Regions from separate parts of the Desulfitobacterium hafniense DCB-2 genome, predicted to be linked through region 1. Evidence: riboswitches for the same ligand, from Rfam matches in the RefSeq annotation. Region 1 holds a riboswitch; each other region holds the start of a gene.
What was found. A riboswitch is a leader RNA that binds a small molecule or an ion and turns the genes downstream of it on or off. The one in region 1 is predicted to bind molybdenum cofactor.

Region 1 (7,081 bases):
CTGGTGCTGCCGACGGTTATTAATCCGCTGTATGTGGTTGTTTGCTTTGGGGCGATCATGCTGACTTATCAGCTTAGCAAACTGCTGTGTGCCAGGAAGGTACACGCGGTTTCCATGAGTGAGGCTTTAAAAGCGGGAACAGAATAGTGGAGGAAAAAGAGCGCCGGGGAAGTCCGGCGCTCTTTTTAAAGGGGAACTACTGGATATCAATTTTTTTGCCTTTGGGCGCAGTCTTTTCATGCTTAGGCAAGGTAACGGTAAGCAGGCCGTTTTCATATTTAGCCGTTATTTCCTCATGTCTGATATTGGCTATGGCAAATGACCTGGCCATGGAGCTGGCTTTTCTTTCTTTCCTGATATAGTTATCCTTCTGTTCTTCCGTACTTTCGGTCTTCTGGACGGTTATAGTAAGCCTATCCTCAGTGCAGTCAATCTGGATTTCCTCTTTGTTCACACCGGGAAGTTCGGCTTCGACAATGAATTCCTTCTCATTTTCCCTGACGTCCACCCGCATTTGACCGCTTTGGTTGTAAAAGGCTGGGAATAGAGTATCATTAAAAAAGTTTTCGAAAATGCTGTCAATGTCAAAGAGATTGCGGGATTTCCTTGGCAAACCTGAATTTCTTCCTTCAAAGGGGACTAAATCAAACATAAACAACACCTCCGTCTGTACTTTTACTTGAATTTAAGCAATGGTAAGGGTAAGCAAGGCTCCAAAGCCTTATAATTTAACTAAAACATACAGCGCCACCTCCTTGAGTTCGCTTATGTTGACTGACCAAAACTGACCTTTACAATTTATTTATATAACTTTTCTGCAGGAGGTTCAAGGCGGGGTTTTGACCTTCTTTGACTATATTTTTTTATCTTGCCCTTTTAGCCTGAAATAGTTTTATCGATCACAGAAAATCGCTGCTTTTTTAAAACTTTCAACCATTTTTAGGAGCTCAAATGGATAAGTTGAATTCATATCATGGCACCTTCTTCTTTGCCAGGAGCGAGAAGAATCGGTGAAATGGGGAAGGGAGTTCAAATGGTGCATTGACGCACCATTTGAGGGCATGCGAAAGTGTTGTTCAGTAAAAGGAAAGAGCCCTCTTTTTTTGCAATACACCATAGGGAAGTTGGGAGAGGGTAGGCAGATATGTTTGTTTTTGTGTGACGCTCTAAACGTAAATGCACTGCTGGAGGATTACAATAAAGAGCCTCTCATCGTAGTCTAATTCTGCGATGAGGGGCTCTTTTTAAAATCTGCTTTGATGGTGTTATCTTGGGGTAGATGTAGATAAGTCTAGGCAATCCCTACCCCGCCCTGTCCGGCAGTAGCGGCGCCGGTCTCATCGGTAGTGAAGATAATCGCTTTATCCCTTCCCAGCAGCTTCTGATTGCCCCCCTGCAGGTTTTCGGAAATGGTCAGGATATAAAGAGTATTTGCCAGTAGGTGCTGTTGGGGACGGATCACAATCTCCTTTTTCTTATCGGAATTATCATCGGGGTCCCCCATGATGACATCGATCTCTACAATCTGGTTTTTGCTGCTGCGCAAAGAAAAGCAATGCAGGTTATTATCGCGCACTGCTTTCGTAATCACATTATTGGAAAAAGTCAGTCTGATTTCGGTATTAACCGGGATATTTTCGTCACCGGAATTGATATTGCTTTTCTCCAGGGCCAAGGAAAGATAAGGGCTGCATAGCTTCTTATTATATGGAGTGATATCGACAATCTCCCGTGTCGTAAACAATATGGTGTGGTTTTCTTTCAAGTACTTATAATTATTAGCCTGCAGCAGCTTAGATATGGTTAGCTTATAAAATCTTCCGTCCGTAAGCCGGATTTTGGGTTTGATCACGAAGATTCTTTCCGCCCTTTGCCCCAGCATTTTCTTGCTTCCCGAAATAATTTCAATCGGAATCTCCTTCATCTCACCGTCATAGAGATGGAATCCTGCCATATTTCGGTTTGTGCCGTCAGGGATTCTATGCTCCATAATAGCCGAGACATTGGAAGAAAAGACTACCTCCATTTCAAAGCCGTCCCCGGCAGAATTTTTGAGATTAATGGCCTGTACTGTCAGCGGGTTTTCCCCCACGGCGTAACTGGAAGAAAGGGAAGCCAAAAATAAATCAAGGGCATCCACCTGCTCAACGGGGAGTTTTCGTATATTACCGATAATCCGGCTGATTTTTGGTGATTGAGGCTCGCTCAGCATTTCCTCACCGAGCAGCTCTCCCAGGCTGATGCCCAACCCTTGGGCCAACTTGCGCAGGGTTTCCAGGGTCGGTTGTTTTTCTCCAGACTCGATCCTGAAGATAAAGGATTGGCTTAAGCCGGATAGCTTAGATAACCTGGAGGTTGAAAGCATATGATTCTCTCTTAGTTGTCTTAAGTGACTGCCAAAATCCACTTGGTGGCTCACCTCCTATGGGATATTATGCCATGAATTGCAGCAATCATCAAGGCTTGAGCTCCTGAAAAGAAATATCGCTCCCATCAAAATGAACCAGAACTTGTAATAGAAATAGTGCACAACAGCTGTTTTGAAAGCCGGTGCTATAGCAAATAATGCCTAAAGTCATATTGTATTTATGCCAACATGACAAGTAAAAAACTCTTTTTCTATTGTTTTAGGAAAAGAAAGGGGATAAAAATCTACATAAACTAATATAAACCATCTTGAAAGCTAATAAAAAGTACTTTCAATTTGGTTATATTGTGTTATAATGATTTTGACTAAAGGCATATATAATATATGCCTAATACATAAGGTTCAGGCACCAATATAATATATCTCCAAGCTGGTGAGACCTAAGGGAATTCTACGGTTGCCGGCCAGGACGAAAGTCCTCAGGGTGTGTCTGGAAACGGATAGGCCTTCACGTTTGAAAAGGAGGGAAGAAAAGTGCTTTGCAATCAAGGTGAAGCAGGAAGAAGAGTAAGATTGGTGTTTGATAATGACGGGGATAAGCCTATCAGTAGGACCCGGTGGAGTGCTCCTGCTCTGATTTTAAAGGAGGGTAAATTATGATGAAAGAATTCTTAAGCCGTAAAAGAACGCAGTTTTTTTCAGTTCTCATGGTGGCGGTTTTGATGATCGCTTCCTTTGTTCCTTCAGCCTTCGCGCTGAATTACAACGGCACAGGCTCCGGTACGGGCAATAAGTCCTTGGATTTTAACGGGTATGAATATACCAAAACCGGCGGTACGGCAACCTTGAATCTCTATTTCAATAAATCCTTAGCCTCCAGCCAGGTGACAGGGGGACAGTTTCAGGTTAAGCTGCACAACTCTCCTTATACGCCGGCTTCTTTCACTTACACCAATTTACAGGTGGGCAGTAATGCAAGCGGTGTGACCGATTCGGGTCTGACCAATGGCAGCACGGTTACCCTGAGCTTCGCTTCCGCTTTGGCAGACGATACCTTGTATGATGTGGTCATCAATGCCGCCACTTTGGCTGATGCCCAAGGTGCCGGCGGTGGCGGCTCAGGAAGCGGCCCCGGAAAAACCCTGGGCAACTATACCGACAGGGTGGGCTTTACCTTCACCTTCAGAACACCTGACTCACTTGGAGGTTACAGCAATGTGGCTCCCGTCGTGACCTTCTTCGGCGGTCCGGCTGCTGGGACGGACTGGAGCTATGAATCCAATCTGGGGGTTGTTTTTGACAGGCCTATCGACTCTTCGTCACTTTCAACATTCCTGTCTGACCTGAGCAGCAACTATGTCCGGACGGATCTTATGGGCAGTCCTGCCGTGGTCCAGGATCCAACGATTAACGGGTCGGCAACCGCCAATGCGGAATGTTATACCCCTCATGCCAATGCAGCCCAAACTACGTTTTTCTTTCCTGAGACGGTGAACGGCAACACCAATCCTGTCTATAACCGGGCCGATGATGCCAGCCACAGCTACAGCCTGACGTTGCCCAGCTTTACCGATGTGAGCAGCAATACCTTCAGTACCCCAGGATCGCTTTCTTTTACTACAGTGAGCGATGATCTGCCAGGGTGGCTGGATAATATCCCGACAGCTGTGGCAGGTACATCTTCTGGGGAACTGGATGTTGCCTGGGATTATAGCAACATTACTCCGTATACCGATACTTTTGATGTGTATATTGCCGATTCAACAGTTTATGCTGACCCGCTGACGGCAGTGTACAGCTTAGCAGATAGCGGTGTTATCGGTGATTCGACAACTTTAACCGGCCTTGTTTCCAACAGAACCTATTATGTGCGTGTTGTGCCGGTCAATGCTGCGGGTTCAGTAGGATTCTCCTGGGCCGGATCAGGAGCGGCCAAATAACTAATTTCTCTCCGTAAGGTGGCCAAAAAACTGGAAAGTTTCCTCGGTTAACTTCGGGGAAACTTTCCTTTTAAGCAGATTAGGACAGGCCAGAGTAGCTATAAACAAAGTGGATGATGATTGATATTTAGAAATAAGGGGATAAAAGAGATGAATTCAAAGTGGTCTCCAGCAAAAGTCTATAAGCGGAAAGCTGTTGCCTGGTTTACTTTATTGATTATGGTATTCAGCCTTTGGGGCACATTTCCTTCGGCAAGGGTGTATGCGGCAGCTGCGCAGCCGGCTCCTTTATTGAGTTTCCCTGGAATTGGCGTGGGAGAAATCGCTACTGTAGCGGGGACCAAAAAAGCGACAGGGGAATTAGGGGATAATGGCCCTGCCAAAGATGCCACAATTAGAATCCCCAATGGCGGCCTCAATTTTGATGATGCCGGGAATCTGTATATTCCAACTGACAACCGGATCAGGGTGATTCCGGCTCAGGACGGTACCTTGTACGGTATCGATGTTAAGAAAAACTATATTCATACTGTGGTGGGAAATGGAACGGCTTCTTCCAGCGGTGACGGTGGACCGGCGGGCGCCGCTACCATAAATGGGACTGTCAAAACCATGTTTGACCCGGCGGGCAATTTATACCTTGCGGATAAAAACAGCGTGCGCATCATACCGGCTCAGCATGGTCCATTATGGGGAATAGAACATGGTGCGGATCTGGTGGCGGGGAATATCTATACCCTTGCCGGGACCGGGTCATCCACATCATCTAATTGGGATGATGGTGCCGACCTCAATGCGGTAAGTATACAACCCAAAGATATTGCCATGGACAACGCGGGCAATCTCTATATTATCAATGGTGCTAGAATTGGGATAATTCCGGCAAGAGATTATGGGGCGGAAGAGGCTTTGTATGGAATTGCCACTGCAATGGAAGCCAATAAGCTCTATACGGTGGCGGGAACTTCAACAGGCTATTCAGGTGACGGCGGTCCGGCAACTGCGGCACAGCTTAAGACACCAAACGCTCTTGCTTTTGATGGCGCAGGGAATATGTATATCAGTGATAGTGGGAATAGGCGGATACGCAAGGTCGATCCGCAAGGGATTATTACCACCATTGCCGGAAAGGAAACCAATGGCGATCCTACTCCCGGACCAGCTGAAGACTCTAAGATTCCAGGCACACACTGGCTGGGCTTTCATGCTGGGACTCTCTATTTATGCGGCAGCGGTTATATCTATACAATCGACAGTTCCGGTCAATTGGCCATAGTTGCCGATAAAAACACTCCTACAGCGCCTGCTAATGACAGCCTTAAATCCTCTGTATTTACAGCGCATGGATTGGCCTGGGATGATAGGGGCAATCTTTATATCGCTGATGGCAACAGCCGGATTCTCTATATGCGTCTTGACCCCACACCGGAACTGAAAACCCTTACCATAAGCGGTGCTCCTGCCCTGAACTACAGTGGAATTCCCGTAACCTATGATCTTAATGATCTGACCATCGCGGGGGTGGGGGAGGATGATCAGCCTTTTGATGTGACAGGACTGGATGCGGAATGGTCCATTACCAATACAGCCAATGCTTACATCAGTGATCATACCCTGACTGTTTCCAATGCAGGAGATATTGAAGTTCAGGTCAGTGTAAACAATGTTACAAGCAATAAGCTCACGTTGCCTGTGACCGGGGTGGCGGTTACACCGCTTCAGATCACAAGCACTGTTACAGATAGAATTGGCAAGAACATCGTGCTTGAATTCGATGGGCCGGTGGAGGACGTCTCAGGACTAGCGGCTCAGTTCCGGGCTAAGGTTAATGGGGTGGAGGCCGCTATAGCTGCTGTCAATCTTGGTGACACTCCAAATCAAATCATCTTGACTCTATCTCAATGGAATGCGCTGGCAAATACCATGAGCACTCCCCAAGATGTTACTCTGAGTTATACCATTGGCGGTCAGGAACAAGTGCGTTCTACTGACGGCAGAGTTTTGGAGAACTTTATAGATCAGCCGGTGGACAATAAACTTGTCCAGATTAGCAACGGTGTGGTGGATTTTGCGCCGGTAGCTAACGAGATCACCTATGATTCAGCAGCGATGACGATGAAATATCGGTTTGTAGAGCCGGTAGACTATGACGATGTCCATCTCATCTTATATCTGACCAATGGTTTCTTTAGAAGCTTTGATAAAAACCTGAATGGTACCGGGGCAGATGGAAGCGGTAAAGTAAAGCTTCTTGAAAAAGACACGCTCAAAGAGGTTGAGCTGCCCAATATCGGGACAGTTGTCCATTCTGGCGGGACTGGTTGGCTGGAAATGACGGACTGGTATTTTGAGCAGATCGGAGGACACTCTCCACTGGGTCTCAAACTCCAGAGTTTGGCATTGAAGCCATCTACCACCTATGTGATAGAAATCGCCAAAGGGTTTGAATTCAACAACGGCAGCCTGACGGATATTGCATATATCTTTGAATTTACCACCGCAGCGGAGTCTTTGACGAAGCCTTACTGGAACGCTGGTGCCGCTCTGTCCTACGACCTGGGGACGATGCAGGCAGGTGCTGCATCGGTTCAGCCCTTCGGTCTGATGCCGGTGACCACAGGTTCGGCTTTGTCTTTCGATCCGGCACCGGTGACCACGGGTTCCGCTCTGTCCTTCGGTCTGATGGCGGCGACTCCGGGTGCTGCCCTGACCTTAAGCTGGCCGGATGCCCAGGATAATCATGGTACAGCCTATAATAATCTGCGCTATAATA
Region 2 (7,081 bases), 2.6 Mb from region 1:
GCGAAGTCGATCCATATAAGGTGATGTTTTCTTCTTCTCCTTATAAAAGTATCCTACCCTCGGTCGGGCTTCGAGGACCCCTGCCATGGTTAAAATCGTCAGGTCAGGACGCAGGGTCGCTCGTGTCAAATCAAGCTTTGCAGCGATTTGTTCCCCAGTAATTGGGCTTGAATTCTTTACGATTTCTACAATTCTTGCTTGACGTTCCGTAAACTCCAACCCTTTTCACCTCATTCATCTCTCACTCGTGTATACATATATTCCTTATACGTGCCAAATGTGACATACTAATCTGCGTAATACAGATAAATATTCCACACAATTTTTCTATTTCCTTCAACTTATAGTATCCAATTCAAAAAAAAAATAACGGCGCTTCTGCTGAAATTATGCAAAAGCGCCGCAGTGGCTTATCCAATTATGCTAAGAGGCTGAGATCTCCCAGGCAGCCGAGGATGGCGACGCATTCACCAAGGAGAGCCAGACGGGCTTGCTTGAGGATCTCATCTTCCACCATGATCATGACCGCATTAAATAATGCTTCAATCATGGGGATGAGTTCAGAAGCCAAAGCATAGGCTTCTGCGTAGTCACCCTTTTCAATCAGGGCGGCAAAAGCTTCCTGTCTCTGGACAAGAGCTGCAGCCAAGGCAATTTCTGTAGGATCGATAAGATTCTTAGGGTCCAAAGGCTGAGTTTGAGCCTTTTTACTGAGATTCAAGCAGCGAATATAAGCTTGGGAGTAGGGAACAAACTCCGTTGTTTCCCGCTTGGCCGCCAGAACTTGGGCCTTCCTGGCTGCCCGCGTGATCTGATTGCTGCCCTGGGCGAGGACCGCATCAAGGGTATCGTAACGCGCCCCTTGCTCCTGAAGCACAAAGCGCAGCCGCTGCTGGAAGAAATCCTGGAGAGCACTTTGCAGATCGGCTAAAGGAAGCAGACTGATTCCTTGCTCGGCAAAGTTCACATAAGAAGCAGCAATCAGCTGTTCCAAAGAGATATCCCAGCCTGCTTCCAGAATGATCCCTACGACCCCTTGAGCCTGGCGTCTTAAGGCATAGGGATCCTGAGACCCGGTAGGCTGAATCCCGATGCCAAAGGCACCCACAATAGCATCCAGCTTATCGGCAACACTGACGATTTGCCCGGTGTAGGATTGCGGCAATTCATCCCCGGCGAAACGAGGTTGATAATGTTCGAGAATCCCTGTGCACACTTCGGGCTTTTCACCAACCATGCGGGCATAATCCGCTCCCATAATCCCTTGAAGCTCCGGGAAATCATAGACCATCAACGTCACCAGATCCGCTTTGGCCAGCAGTGCCGTCCGCTCAACCAAGTCCTGCTTTTCGCTCTCCATCCCCAATCGAGCTGCTATCCCCCGGGCCAGGGTCCGAATCCGCTCCACCCGCTGGCGGACACTGCCTAATTTCTCATGGTAGGTGACTTTATCCAGCTTTTCGACCAGCTCAGCAAGAGGTGTTTTTTGGTCTTCACGATAATAGAAGGCCGCATCTTCCAAACGGGCTTTGAGAACTTTCTCATTCCCGGCCTTGACCTTCGCCAGGGCATAATCATCCCCATTGCGTACGGTAATGAAATAGGGAAGCAGCTTGCCTTCCTTATCCCGTACAGGGAAATAACGCTGATGCTCTTTCATGGGAGTGGTGATCACCGGTTCCGGCAGATGCATATAATTCGGAGCCACTTCACCGAGCAGAGCGGTAGGGTATTCGATGATATGGGTTACTTCATCCAGAAGATCGTCATCCTTCTCCACATCTCCCCCCACTTTAGCGGCGAGGGCATGGATTTGCTCCCAGACGGATTGCCGGCGCTGCTCCGGGTCCACCATGACAAAGGCCTGGAGCATTTGTTTTTCATAGTCCGCCGGGCTATCCAAAGTTACAGGTCCGCCTAAGGTACGATGCCCCCGGGAGGCTTTTCCCGATGCCAGCCCCACAAACTCAAAGGGGATGACCTCACTGCCAAATAAGGCAACGATCCAGCGAATGGGGCGGGCAAAGCGGAACTCCAGGTCGGCCCAGCGCATGGGCTTGGGAAAATGCAGTCCGGTGATCAAATCGGTGCAAAGCTTGGGCAATAATTGCAAGGTAGGCTGGCCCAGCTCAAATTTCCGGGCATAGACATAGGACACACCGTTTAATTCCTGAACGAAAAGATCCTTGGGCTCCACCCCTTGCCCCCGGGCAAAGCCTTGAGCAGCCTTAGTAGGGTTTCCCTCCGCATCATAGGCCGCTTTGACGGCAGGCCCTTTGACCTCTGCTGTAAAATCCGTTTGTTTTTCGGCCAGGCCTTGAATAAGCACGGCAAAACGCCGGGGTGTAGTGTAAACTTTCAGGTCTTGATAATCCAGACGCAGCTCCTGGCAGTATTTCTGGGCTTGTTCCCGAAGTTGGTTCAGCACTCCCGGGGCAAATTTCGCCGGGATCTCTTCTGTGCCGATCTCTAAGAGAAAATCCTTAGCCATCTTATTCGGCCTCCTTTCCGGACTGTTCTTTGAGTAGGGGGTAGCCTAATCTTTCACGCTGCTCCACATAGGCCTGAGCGCAAAGACGGGCCAAATTGCGGACCCGGGCGATATAGCCCGTCCGCTCAGTCACACTGATGGCTCCCCGGGCATCGAGAAGGTTGAAGGTATGGGAGCATTTCAGGACATAATCATAAGCAGGAAGGACCAATCCTTTCTCCACGATCCGAATGGCTTCCTTCTCATACATTTCAAACCAGGTTTGCAGGGCTTCCACATCGGCGGCTTCAAAATTGTAATGAGAATAATCGATCTCGTTTTGGAGGTAGATATCGCCGTAAGTGATATCTCCTACATACTCAATATCATAGACACTCTCTTTATTTTGAATATACATGGCCAAACGCTCGAGACCGTAGGTGATCTCGGCACAGACCGGTTTGCAGTCAATCCCCCCGCATTGTTGGAAGTAGGTGAACTGAGTGACCTCCATGCCATCCAGCCAAACTTCCCAACCTAACCCCCAGGCCCCCAGGGTCGGCGACTCCCAGTTGTCTTCCACAAAGCGAATATCATGTTCTTTGGGGTTAACTCCCAAACGTTCCAGGCTTTGCAGATAGAGCTCCTGAATATTATCCGGCGAAGGCTTAATAATAACCTGGTATTGAAAATAATGCTGTAAACGGTTGGGGTTTTCTCCATAGCGTCCATCCGTAGGACGGCGGGAAGGCTCAATATAAGCCACTTTCCACGGTTCAGGCCCCAGGGCACGCAAGAAGGTGTTGGGATTAAAGGTTCCGGCGCCTTTTTCCATATCATAAGGCTGAGCAATGATGCACCCTTGTTCTCCCCAAAATTGATTCAGGGAAAGGATCATGTCCTGAAATTTCATGGTTAACCTCCCTATTTTTTACTACCTAATCTCTTGAGCTACCGGGACATTAAAGAAAACTTGGCTGGCAAAGGCGACTGCCTGGTTGTCTTTGTGCTTCCTGTAATGCAAAAAACTCCCGTCCCGTAGCTTTCGCTACAGGGACGAGAGTATCCTTCCCGCGGTTCCACCCTGCTTGATCTCCATATAAGCCGCCTGGTTCCCAAACTCCTGAAAAGGCAGCTCTCAAGGAAATCCTCCTTCTTTAAAACGTGCTCCAAGTGCCCTGATCCGCTTACCCGTCTGGTTTCCACCCTGCCAAACTCTCTTAAGGGATACCCGAATCTTCCTCTTATCATTACACCATAGGATTCAATTTGGAAATAATTATAGTATGATTTGGTTCTTTTGTCAAACTAAGCTGTCCTAATCCCATGCTCTTTTTCAATCATAGTCAGCACTGAGGCAAGCCCCTTTGCCTGGGAATAATAGATCTTCTTATTATATTTTCTGGCCACATCTTTGGCATCCCACATGCTGGAATGGGAACAGACCATTTGCACGATAATCACACAATCTGTGTCCTTGATGAGGTTTTCCAATACCTTTTTGTTGTTTTTTTTGGGCACGCCGTCGTGGAAGCGCAGTTCGATATTTTTCAGCTTGCCCATGGATTTGCTGTGCCGCTCAAAATTATATCCGCCTATGATCGCTAACTTCATTTTACCAAACCCCTTCCTGTAAAGTCTGGATACTCAGTTTCTCATCACAAGGCCTAGAAAGCAGGATAACTTCGAAGTTTCCGCCATACCGGCGATATTTATGCTGGAAGTTATAAAAACAGCGGGGACAACTTGTTACGATCTTCTTTATTTTCAACTCCTGCCAAGCAGTGATATTTCTTTGGCTTATTAAACCCGAAAGCTCTCCATAGCCCAATTGGCAGGCTTTATCCCCACAACACCACTGATCTTTACCCAGAACGGCAAAATCAATTTTTCTATCCCTAAGCAACTGCATACAGACCATATTCCATTCCCCTTTTGACCTGTCAGCAAAGGGATTACATCCGGGAAAAAACAAATATTCGGCATCGGGTCTTTCCGCAAAAGTCGGTATCCCCATCATTTTCATACAATTCAATCCCATTGTTGACCAACCTTCTTTCTCCATGTTGGCGGGCTCCAGTCCAACCGATCTTTAAACGTTAAAAGGTTCCACTTTAACGAAAGTGGAACCTCTAGTAAACCCAACATATTGGGAATCCACCTCCTTCTCAAACGTGAAGGCATAGCCATTTCTGGATATACCCCGAGGGCGTACAGCCCTGGCCGACCAACCATGGATGACTCTTTAGGTTGCTCCGGCTCGGAGATCATTATGAAATTTTTCTCAATCACTATTCTTATTATATATTGGGTTTAGTTATGTTTCAATAGGTTTTGATCAGATTGGTTTTAATCATTATAAACACTGCTGCAAATACAAGGCGATGATGTGAGGGAGCGCATCCCGGTTTTCCCGGCACACGGAAACCAGCTTTACCTTGGGATGACATCTTATCCGATCCGTCCAGCCGCTGCTGGCCTGCTTGATCACGCCAAGAATCGGAACCGGACCTTCTATGGCTGCTAAGATCTCCTGCTGAAAGACAAGAGCCTCCCGTTCCAGGCTGCCGCATTCATCCATCACGATAAGTTGAGCCTGGTTTCCGGCACAGCGAACGAGTTCTGCCCCATACCCATCAAACCGCTCTGTAAAGACTTGGGGGGGACTATTTTCAGAAAAATGAACCACACTGTTTTCTTCCTGATAGACCTTCTCTCCCGAGGCTGCAGCCAGATAAAGCCGCCGGTTGGGAGAACCTCTGTCCGGGCCAAAGTAGGTTCTGAATCCTGCGTAGGTTACCTGGCAAAGAGCCAGTGCTTTATCGACGATGGTACTTTTGCCCACTTGGATCTCCCCGGTCAAAAAGATGTGCATTTACAGCCTCCCTTCGATTTCAAATATTCCTACAGCCTTTTGGCGCGGCAGATAGAGGGGAAAGTCCTCTTTACCTGTTGCCACAAGGCGTTCCGCCAGAAAACCTGCCAAATCTCCGGGGTTGATATCATGGGATTGGGTCCTGATAAAATCCCGGGCATCTTCCTCCGACCGAAAGGGCTGGCCAAATTCAAAAGCCGTTTCGGTTAGGGAATAAGCTATTCCCTTGCTGTTTAAATTTCCCTCTACCTCTTCAGAGGTGTTTTTCTGGAATTTCCGATACTTTTCCGGATAGAGCTCTGTCTGGCTCTTTCTGCCCACCACAGCGATGAGTTTTTTACAGCGGGGCAAAAATTGTTCCAACTCGCGGCTGCCGAAGAAGCTGATTAAGATAACATCCCACCCCGCCTCGATGGCGTTGCAATCCATCAGCAAAGGAGTGATGTTCCTGATATTTTCGGCCTGAATTCTTTGTTTAAGTATCTCAATGGCATAAGGATGCCTATCTATGCAGGTAATACTGTCAATGGTTTTGCTCAGCTCTAAATCCACCAGTCCTATGCCGCAGCCAATATCACATAAAGAAGAGTGCTCCGCCACTTTAGGCCCTACCAACTCAGCAATATTCTTGAAAAACCCGGTGTACCTTTCTGCGTCCTGATACCATCTCACCGTATTTTCATTCCATTCGAAATTCATCCTGCTCCCCCTTGCTTATTTTTTTATGGTCACCTTCTGTCCCGCGGAATATATCTTCACTTTCTCGGCCCCGGCTACGATTCGAAAAGCCCGGGCATTATCTTTAACCATAAAGCCCGAAAGCTCTTGAAGCCCATGCTCAAAAAGTACAGGAGCCAGCGGGGTCCCCGGGCCAACCAACGTGATCCGCCGGGCGTTCCTTGACAATTCCAGAAGCCTGGGCAGCGTCTTATCCACTACCGAAGCGCAAGTGATATAGACATAGTCACACTCCGGCAGGATAAATTCACTGGCCGGCAGGGGATAGTCCCCTTCCTCCGGACTCCACTCCAGAATAGAAAGATCGCAGATCGGCTCCAGAAGGCTTTCCAAATGGGGGAAATGACCCACCACCCCAACCTTTTTGCCTTTCACTTCATTCTGAGACATGATAAAGGGGTCGTTCATGCGGTCCTCGACCCTTTTGGCATCGGAGAAAATTACACCATGTTCTCTGGCTACTTGAGGATTATTGTAATAAGCGTTGATCGCCGCCAATCCGATAGAAGCCTCTACATAATTCCAGGACTTGACACAGCCTGCTGCCACCCGCAGGGGCAGGCCCAGCAAATTTTGGGTGAGCATCGGCATTCTTGTTTCAAAGGGACGATTGGGGCCCAGTCCCACTCCGTTCCCGCTGCGAATCACGGAATGGGTCGTTCCGCAGACCAGCTCATCCACCAAAAAATCTTCAGGAATCCCGTTGATCATGGCGTCATAGATCTCCCACATCTTCCGCACCTCTTTTCCTCATTGTTTAATCCTTACTCAATGGCCGCCCAATCCGGCAGCTGGTCAATCATCTCTCCCAAGCGCAGACGGTTTCTCAATTCCCCCAGGACATTATCCAGTTTTTCGATGGTTTTGAGGCTGGCTCTTTCTTCCTCTGTTGTATGGATGACTTTGGCGATTCCACCGTCCTTAATCACAATCCGTTTATCGGCGCTTAAGCCCAGGAGGGGATCATGGGTGGAAATCAAGATGATCTTTTCCCGATG
Region 3 (7,081 bases), 590 kb from region 1:
TTCCCGCCCCACAGTATACGAAAAGGGGTTTCCCGCTCAAGGATTCCGCTGGGCCTGCCTGACCCCCGGGAACCTCTGCCGGCTTGCTGCTGCAAGCTGTCAGAAAAATCAAGGCCAGGCACAAAACGCTGACGATTGCCAAGTATTTATGTTTTTTTAACATTTCTTCTCACCTCTTCTTATCTTTTAAATTAACATAACATAACCAAACATAAAAATAAATACTTAAATATTATTTATATTTTTATTGAGTTACATCCGGTTTATTGGCTTTTTGCCGATCACAGCGAAGCCCTGCACCAGAACTGCTTCCCTTACTTTTTCTTATGCACAAAAAAGGATGCATACTCTTCGTCGCTTACATCGTAATTATAAAACTCTGAGAAGAAATACTTGGTTTCCTCTTTCAGATCGATGTCCTTGGTATATTCCGGATAGAGGGTCTGGGCCAGCCACATAAACCCTAGGGGAGCTTCAGGAGAGGGACGGTCCCACCAGAAAGCGGCAATCGGACACTCATAGACGGCTTTGTTCTTGATGGCTGTTAAGTTCTGAATCCGGTTGTCCTGAAGGAATCCCGCCGTTCCGTTTCCTCCCTGGGTGATGATGACATCAGGATCAGCGGCCAAAACCACTTCCACATTGACGTCACCGGTGGTTCCTTTGCTGATGGCACTGACGCCACCGGCTTCTTCGATGAAGGTCCAGGCCCAGTCACTGGTATTGGCTTTGGTTATATCAGCCCCGGTATAATAGACAACCTTGCGCTCACTCTCCGGTACCTTGGCCAGCATTGTGTCCAGCGCAGCCAGTTTTTCGTCCCAGTAAGCCACCAGCTTTTTGGCCTGCTCTTCGTTGCCCATGATTGCCCCGATATTGAGAAATTCCTGCTTCAGAGTATCGATGGCTGCCCAGCCAATCCACATGGTATAGGTGGGAAATCCGGCTTCTTCAATCTTTTTGTTCCCCTCCGGAGAGCTGACTCCTACAAAGACCATATCCGGATCAGCCTTGATGATCTCTTCAATATTGACTTCATTGAAGGAGCCCGGGTCGATCACTGTTTCATATTGAGGGAACATCTTTTTCAGCTGAGGAAAACTCTTCATGGTGGGTTGGGCGACAATAGCGTCGGCAAAGCCGAGGACTGTCATTTCATGGGTGGCGCCTCCGTAACAGGTAATAGCTATCTTCTCCACCTTATCCGGGATCTTGACTTCTCTCCCTTTGGCATCGGTTGCGGTTCTTTCAGCTGCGGCGGGGGCTGGATTCCGGGCAGAATCCCCTGCCGGGCTGCATCCGGCTAAGGTGCTGACCATCAATAAGACGGTCACCAGCAAAACGGCAAAATATTTCCTCACACTCCACACTCCTTGTCTACTTGTTCTAAAACATCCTGATGGTGTACTTATAGGTACCGGACTCCCCCTCTCCTGCATACGGATTGCTCAACACCTGATAGAATCTGTCCCCATCCGTGATGCCGGAGGTTGTAATATAATTAATGCCACCTCCTTGCAAAAATTCCGGAATCAGCTGGGCACTGGGACCAAACATGCCGATCACCCGTGCTTTCCGGGCATAACGAATCAAATCCCTGTAAGTGCCGTTCACCAAGGTGGAGCCGCTTATCAGCACGATATCCGCATCCGCCAGCAAGGTTTGATTTTCCGCCGCCCCGTGAAAGCGGATTCCCGGCGGCCCATAGTCAATCGTCCTGCCAATGGACACGGTCCGCAGGCTGCTTAAGAAACGCATATCACAGATATCTATGACCGGGCAGCGGGCCAGGGTTTCTTTGATCAGTGCGCCATAGCCTACCAAAACCACCCGATCCTCAGCATTAATAAATTCCAAATTGTCGAATTCCACAGGTTGGAACCCCCGCTTTTTTAACTGTTCCGCCTGATTAAGGGGATAGGAAAGGGTATTCAGTACGGCCAGGCAGGCAGCCCGCATTTGAATATCTGTTTTCGCCAGAAGCTCTTCCGCTAAGGCCAACAAGCTTTTGCCCACGAAGCGCTGGAGAGGCAGCAAAACATCCGGATCGCGCAATGGGTAGACCGCATGCTCGCCGTCAAAATGAAAGGCCCTTCCGATTTGCCCATTATCCCCCATAGCTACCGTCCATTTAGGGAAGTAGCCCAGTTGGGTTAATCTGCCCGGCTTTAATCCCTCCTGCCTGTATAAGTCCAGAATTTGCAAGTATGCTTTCTCCATAATGAACTCCCTTCAAGCTGATCGATTCTCCTCCAGAAGTTTCTCAGTTTATAAGCGGGCCAGACAAGCATTGCGGGAAATCTGTTCAACATAGGGAATCTTGACCTCGGTTTGATACAATTCGGTCAAGGTCTCTTCATTGATTATTTCCTGGGCTTTGCCCACTGAAAAACGCCCGTTTTTCTCCAAGATTCCCACCAGCCCTTCCAGCATCATGGCCTGGTCGGGGTTATGGGTGGTCATGATGATGGCATAGCCCCGTTCCGCCAATTCCTTAATCATCCGGACAGTTCTTAATTGGTTGCCAAAGTCCAGGGCTGAAGTGGGTTCGTCCAGCATAATGATTTGGGGCTCCTGCACAATCACCCGGGCAATGGTGGCCTGCTGCCGCTCCCCTCCGCTCACATCGGTGTATGGCCGCTGAGCCAGATGGGAAATCCCCATGGCCGCAATGGCCGCATCCGCTTTGGCGAAGTCTTCCCGGCCCGGCATGCGGAAGGTGCTGATATAAGGAGCACGGCCCATCACCACAAAATCCCGTATGGAATAACCATAGGCCGGGTTATGGATCTGGGGAACATAGCCAATATAGCGGGCTATGGCTTTGCGGTTCATTTTCGGCAAAGGTATCCCTTCGATGCGGATACTGCCCCGATTCAAGGTATTAAACCCGGCGATACAGTTCAGCAGCGTCGATTTGCCGGCACCGTTAGGCCCGATAATGGACAGTATCTGCCCCGGGGAGATCGTAAAGTTAACATCTTTGAACACAGTCTTGCCGCCAGGGTAAGCGAAGGCTGCCTGATTGACTTCCAATAAGCTGTTCATTTTATTTTCATCCTCTGCTTAAATAATAGCCAACCGTAGAGAGGTGCACCGATGAATCCGGTGAGAATGCTCAGGGGGATTTCACCGCTGGTCACAGTGCGGGCAACCGTATCGACCACCAGCATAAATGAGGCTCCCACGAAGATGGATAAGGGAATGACCCGGGTATTATCCGGCCCAACCAGCATACGGCAGAGATGGGGAACAACCAGGCCAATCCAGCCTACAGTACCGCTGATGCATACCGCACAAGCCGTAGTGATGGTGGAACAGACAATGGCCAGGCCGCGGATCACCCTGATATTAATCCCTAAGGAACCGGCCTCTTCATCTCCTAGAGAGAGAATATTGATGCGCCACCGTACGGCTATCAATAAGGCCATGCTGATCAGCATCGCCGGCACAATCATCATGACGTCACCCATGGAGGTGGTGGCCAAGCTGCCCATTTGCCAGAAAACGATCTCCGGCAGCTGGGTTTCCGGGTCTGCCACATATTTCAGCAATCCTAGAGCGGAGCTCATAAAGCCGGCGACAATAATTCCCGCCAGCACAAGAATTAAGTTGGAGCTGTTTCTCAGCAACTTGGGAATGGTTGTGGTAATGGCCACGGCCAGCAGCCCGCCCAGGAGGGCACAGATCTGAATTCCCCCTGCATCCAGGCCGTTTAAGATGGCCAAGGCCGCTCCCACACAAGCGCCGGAGGACACCCCCAAAAGATCGGGAGAGACCAGGGGATTTTTGAATATTCCCTGATAGGTTGTCCCGGAAATGGAAAGACCGGCTCCTACTAATAAAGCGGCGAAAACCCGCGGCAACCGCACCTGAAAGACCACATCCGCCATGGCGTCGGTCCAGGTCTGCTGCAAATCCCCAAAGGCGGAAAGCAGTATTTTCACCACATCAATTATGGACAATTCATATCGGCCCAGGCAAAGAGCGGTCAGGCTTAAGGCAACGGTCAAAACACCGGTCCCCAGAATGGCACCCAGCTGCCAAGGCTGATTATTGGTTCCCTTCAATTCGATGATCAGCACCCCACATCAAATAGCTTTCAAAAAAGTAGTCATCTTATCCTGTGCCGGTGATTCCCTTTTGACTTCGCAAGACAGCATCTCAAAATAGTTCCGGTCAAAGCGCAGCAGACCGTCATCCCGCATCTTGCCCAGCTCTTTGGACATGGCACTGCGGTTTAAACAAAGAAAATCCGCCAATTCCTGTCTGGAAAAACGGATAGTGAAGCTGTTTTCTCCCTTTTCCTGAACACAGTAAGAGAAAAAAGCCAGCAATTTTCCCCTGATACTCCGTTGTGATAAGCATTTGAGTTTGCGGCTCTGAGTGACCGCCTCCGCCGCAATAATTTTCAGGAGATTTTCCAGCATCTTGCCGCGAATACTGCAGCTTTTATTGCAGTTCGTATAGATCGTTCCGCAATTCAGCAATAGAATCTCCGACGGCTCCGCGGCGATAAAGGAGGTGAGATAACTGGGCCTTTGGGCACAGACACAGCTGCCGGCCATGGTATCCCCCTGGTGCAGTTCCGCCAGAATGCTCCTGTTCCCGAAAGCATCATCATCCTCGATATACACCCTTCCCTGCAGAATAACGCCCATGGAAACAGCGGGTTGACCCGCCTCAAAAACTTTTTCACCCTTTTTGTACCTCTGCACCCTGGTCAGCAGGCATTTGCCAATCTCCTGGAGCTCATCATCGGAAAAATGACTCAGAAATTCCACCGAACGCATTGCGGAAAGACAGTCTGCCATCCTTTTTCCCCCTTCTTCTCCTCTAAGGCCTCTACGGAACCCTTGGTTACCAAAAGCAAAAACAATAGCAAAAGCGCACTTTCGCTCACAATCGAAAATGCGCCTAAAATCCCATCATTCTGGGTCTTTGCACCTTTCTTTCCTGAGGCATCCCAGACAGGATACCCCTTTGCGGGAGGCCGGTACATTTCTATGCCGACCCTGTGAGCCTTTGCTCAGATCGCCCCCGCATAGCATGGCTTTAGCGGGAAACGATTCGAAAGATTTCACTATTCTGTTGGGTCTCTATTCAATGGATTATGACACAACCGCTCATAACATAAATAATTATAACAGGAATGGTTATAAAGCTAACAAACTCAACACAATATTCTCTGATATAAGCAAGTATAACACAACTCCCGGTCCATGTCGGTTGCATTTCCAACAGATTTCCAGCAAATACCCCTGCATCCCTAAATATATTGCAAAATAAATTTAGCGATGCGCAGGGGCATTGAGAGCTAATCCTTCTCTCTTTTAAGGAACTCTTTCATCTGCTGTTCGCTTTCGGCAGATAAGGCATCCTTCAGATAATGCCGGGTCGGCGTTTGTTGTGCCTGATAAGCCTCGATGACCTGTTTATTGGCCATTATGACTTCTTCCTTCAAATCTCGGGCGGATAATAAGGCGCACCCTGCCCCTCTGATAATGATCTGCTGCAGGCCATCGGAGGTAGCCACGGTGATCTTATACTTTTTCTGATGATCATAAGCAAACCTTTCAATATATTGATCCGCGGTTTGCGCTTCTTTGGTATAGACCATCAGGATATTATGATAATCGATGGCTTCCTCGGGATGCCCCTGAACACGATAAGCATCGAAGACGACGATAATCCGGCACTTGCGAATCCCCTGATAATTGCTTAGGATATCAAGCAGCCTTATCCTGGCTCCATCCATATTATCCTGGGCAAGCTCTTTCAGTTCCGGCCAGTCAAAGATAATATTATAGCCGTCCACAAGAAGATATTCTTCCTGGCTTTCTTTAGGTTTGTTTAAATCGGCAGGTGGTCTATAATAGCTTTCCACAGCTTTTTTCCGTTTCTGCCAAAGGGATTTTTTGCCTTGGTTGGCATAATAGGTCTGGTTGAGGATCCTGTCGATCTCCTCCGGGTCGATCCACCTTTCCTCGGCATAGGGTATCTGCAGATGAGACTCTGCATCTATGAATTCACTCTCTTTGGCGAAATAGCTTTCCACATGCATATATTCCTTGACTTGATACCAGGGGACCAAATAGCCGGAACCCTGGGCACAAAATACGGAATCGGCAGGATTATCCACATCCCTTTCCGGGTCGTACCCGGCCATAGCTATGACCTCATCCGGATTATGGCAGGGTTCATAACCCTTCAGGCTGCAAAAAAGCCTGCCCAGACCTTTGCTGTAAGCCATGACCTCCTGCTGATAGTTTCTCATTGTCGCCACGGGGGCACTGCCGGTAAGAGTTGCCCGCTCCCCTTCTATCCGGGCAAGCTGGCAGGTTCCATGCATTTTTTCCACATCGTTCATGGCCCGTCCCACCATTTTTTCCGGCAATTCCAGCTGAAAAGCATAATAAGGCTCCAACAGGATGGACTCCGCTTCCATTAACCCCTGACGCACCGCGCGGTAGGTGGCCTCTCTGAAGTCGCCGCCGTCTGTATGCTTGGTATGGGCCCGGCCTGACACTAAAGTGATTTTTAGATCGGTAATCGGTGACCCTGTGAGAACACCCTTATGAACTTTTTCTTCCAGATGAGATAAAACGAGTCTTTGCCAGCTTTTGCTTAAGCTATCCTCACTGCATTGCGCTCCGAACTGAAGGCCGCTTCCCCGCTCACCCGGCTCCATTAATAGGTGGACCTCCGCATAATGCCGCAAGGGTTCAAAATGCCCTACTCCTTCCACAGCATTGCCAATGGTTTCTTTATAAACAATCCTCCCTGATCCGAAGGACACCTCCAGGCCAAACCGGCTCCGGATCAGGCTTTGCAGGATTTCCAGCTGGACCTCACCCATCATCTGCACCTGGATCTCCCTGAGCTCTTCGTCCCAGACCACCTGCAGGCCCGGATCCTCTTCCTCCAGCTGGCGCAGCTTAGGCATCATCACCCGGGGATCACAGCCTTCCGGAAGGATCATCTGATAAGCCAATACGGGTTCCAATAAAGGGGAGTGGGCGGCGGTCTCTGTGCCTAAGCCTTCTCCCGGTTTGGTTAGCGTAAGCCCTGTTACCGCACA

Region 2: linked by a shared signal. The riboswitch ahead of DHAF_RS21255 (heterodisulfide reductase-related iron-sulfur binding cluster) and the one ahead of DHAF_RS08470 (fibronectin type III domain-containing protein) in region 1 are both predicted to bind molybdenum cofactor.
Region 3: linked by a shared signal. The riboswitch ahead of DHAF_RS11030 (Crp/Fnr family transcriptional regulator) and the one ahead of DHAF_RS08470 (fibronectin type III domain-containing protein) in region 1 are both predicted to bind molybdenum cofactor.

The regions. Positions count from the first base shown of each region.
Region 1 is NC_011830.1:1,807,215-1,814,295, forward strand. Features, by position in the region: gene DHAF_RS08450 (ABC transporter permease) at 1-147, shown strand, start outside; gene DHAF_RS08455 (Hsp20/alpha crystallin family protein) at 197-652, opposite strand; gene DHAF_RS08465 (helix-turn-helix domain-containing protein) at 1,292-2,407, opposite strand; molybdenum cofactor riboswitch at 2,780-2,909, shown strand; gene DHAF_RS08470 (fibronectin type III domain-containing protein) at 3,025-4,308, shown strand; gene DHAF_RS08475 (cell wall-binding repeat-containing protein) at 4,459-7,081, shown strand, end outside.
Region 2 is NC_011830.1:4,502,657-4,509,737, forward strand. Features, by position in the region: gene ccpN (transcriptional regulator CcpN) at 1-219, opposite strand, end outside; gene glyS (glycine--tRNA ligase subunit beta) at 419-2,491, opposite strand; gene glyQ (glycine--tRNA ligase subunit alpha) at 2,493-3,383, opposite strand; gene DHAF_RS21250 (DUF2325 domain-containing protein) at 3,779-4,084, opposite strand; gene DHAF_RS21255 (heterodisulfide reductase-related iron-sulfur binding cluster) at 4,086-4,535, opposite strand; molybdenum cofactor riboswitch at 4,616-4,748, opposite strand; gene DHAF_RS21260 (nucleoside-triphosphatase) at 4,827-5,345, opposite strand; gene DHAF_RS21265 (class I SAM-dependent methyltransferase) at 5,346-6,044, opposite strand; gene DHAF_RS21270 (DUF364 domain-containing protein) at 6,060-6,815, opposite strand; gene DHAF_RS21275 (ATP-binding cassette domain-containing protein) at 6,848-7,081, opposite strand, start outside.
Region 3 is NC_011830.1:2,399,008-2,406,088, reverse strand. Features, by position in the region: gene modA (molybdate ABC transporter substrate-binding protein) at 1-163, opposite strand, end outside; gene DHAF_RS11050 (ABC transporter substrate-binding protein) at 315-1,361, opposite strand; gene DHAF_RS11045 (DUF364 domain-containing protein) at 1,387-2,220, opposite strand; gene DHAF_RS11040 (ABC transporter ATP-binding protein) at 2,269-3,048, opposite strand; gene DHAF_RS11035 (FecCD family ABC transporter permease) at 3,045-4,085, opposite strand; gene DHAF_RS11030 (Crp/Fnr family transcriptional regulator) at 4,092-4,814, opposite strand; molybdenum cofactor riboswitch at 4,947-5,078, opposite strand; gene DHAF_RS11025 (translation factor GTPase family protein) at 5,318-7,081, opposite strand, start outside.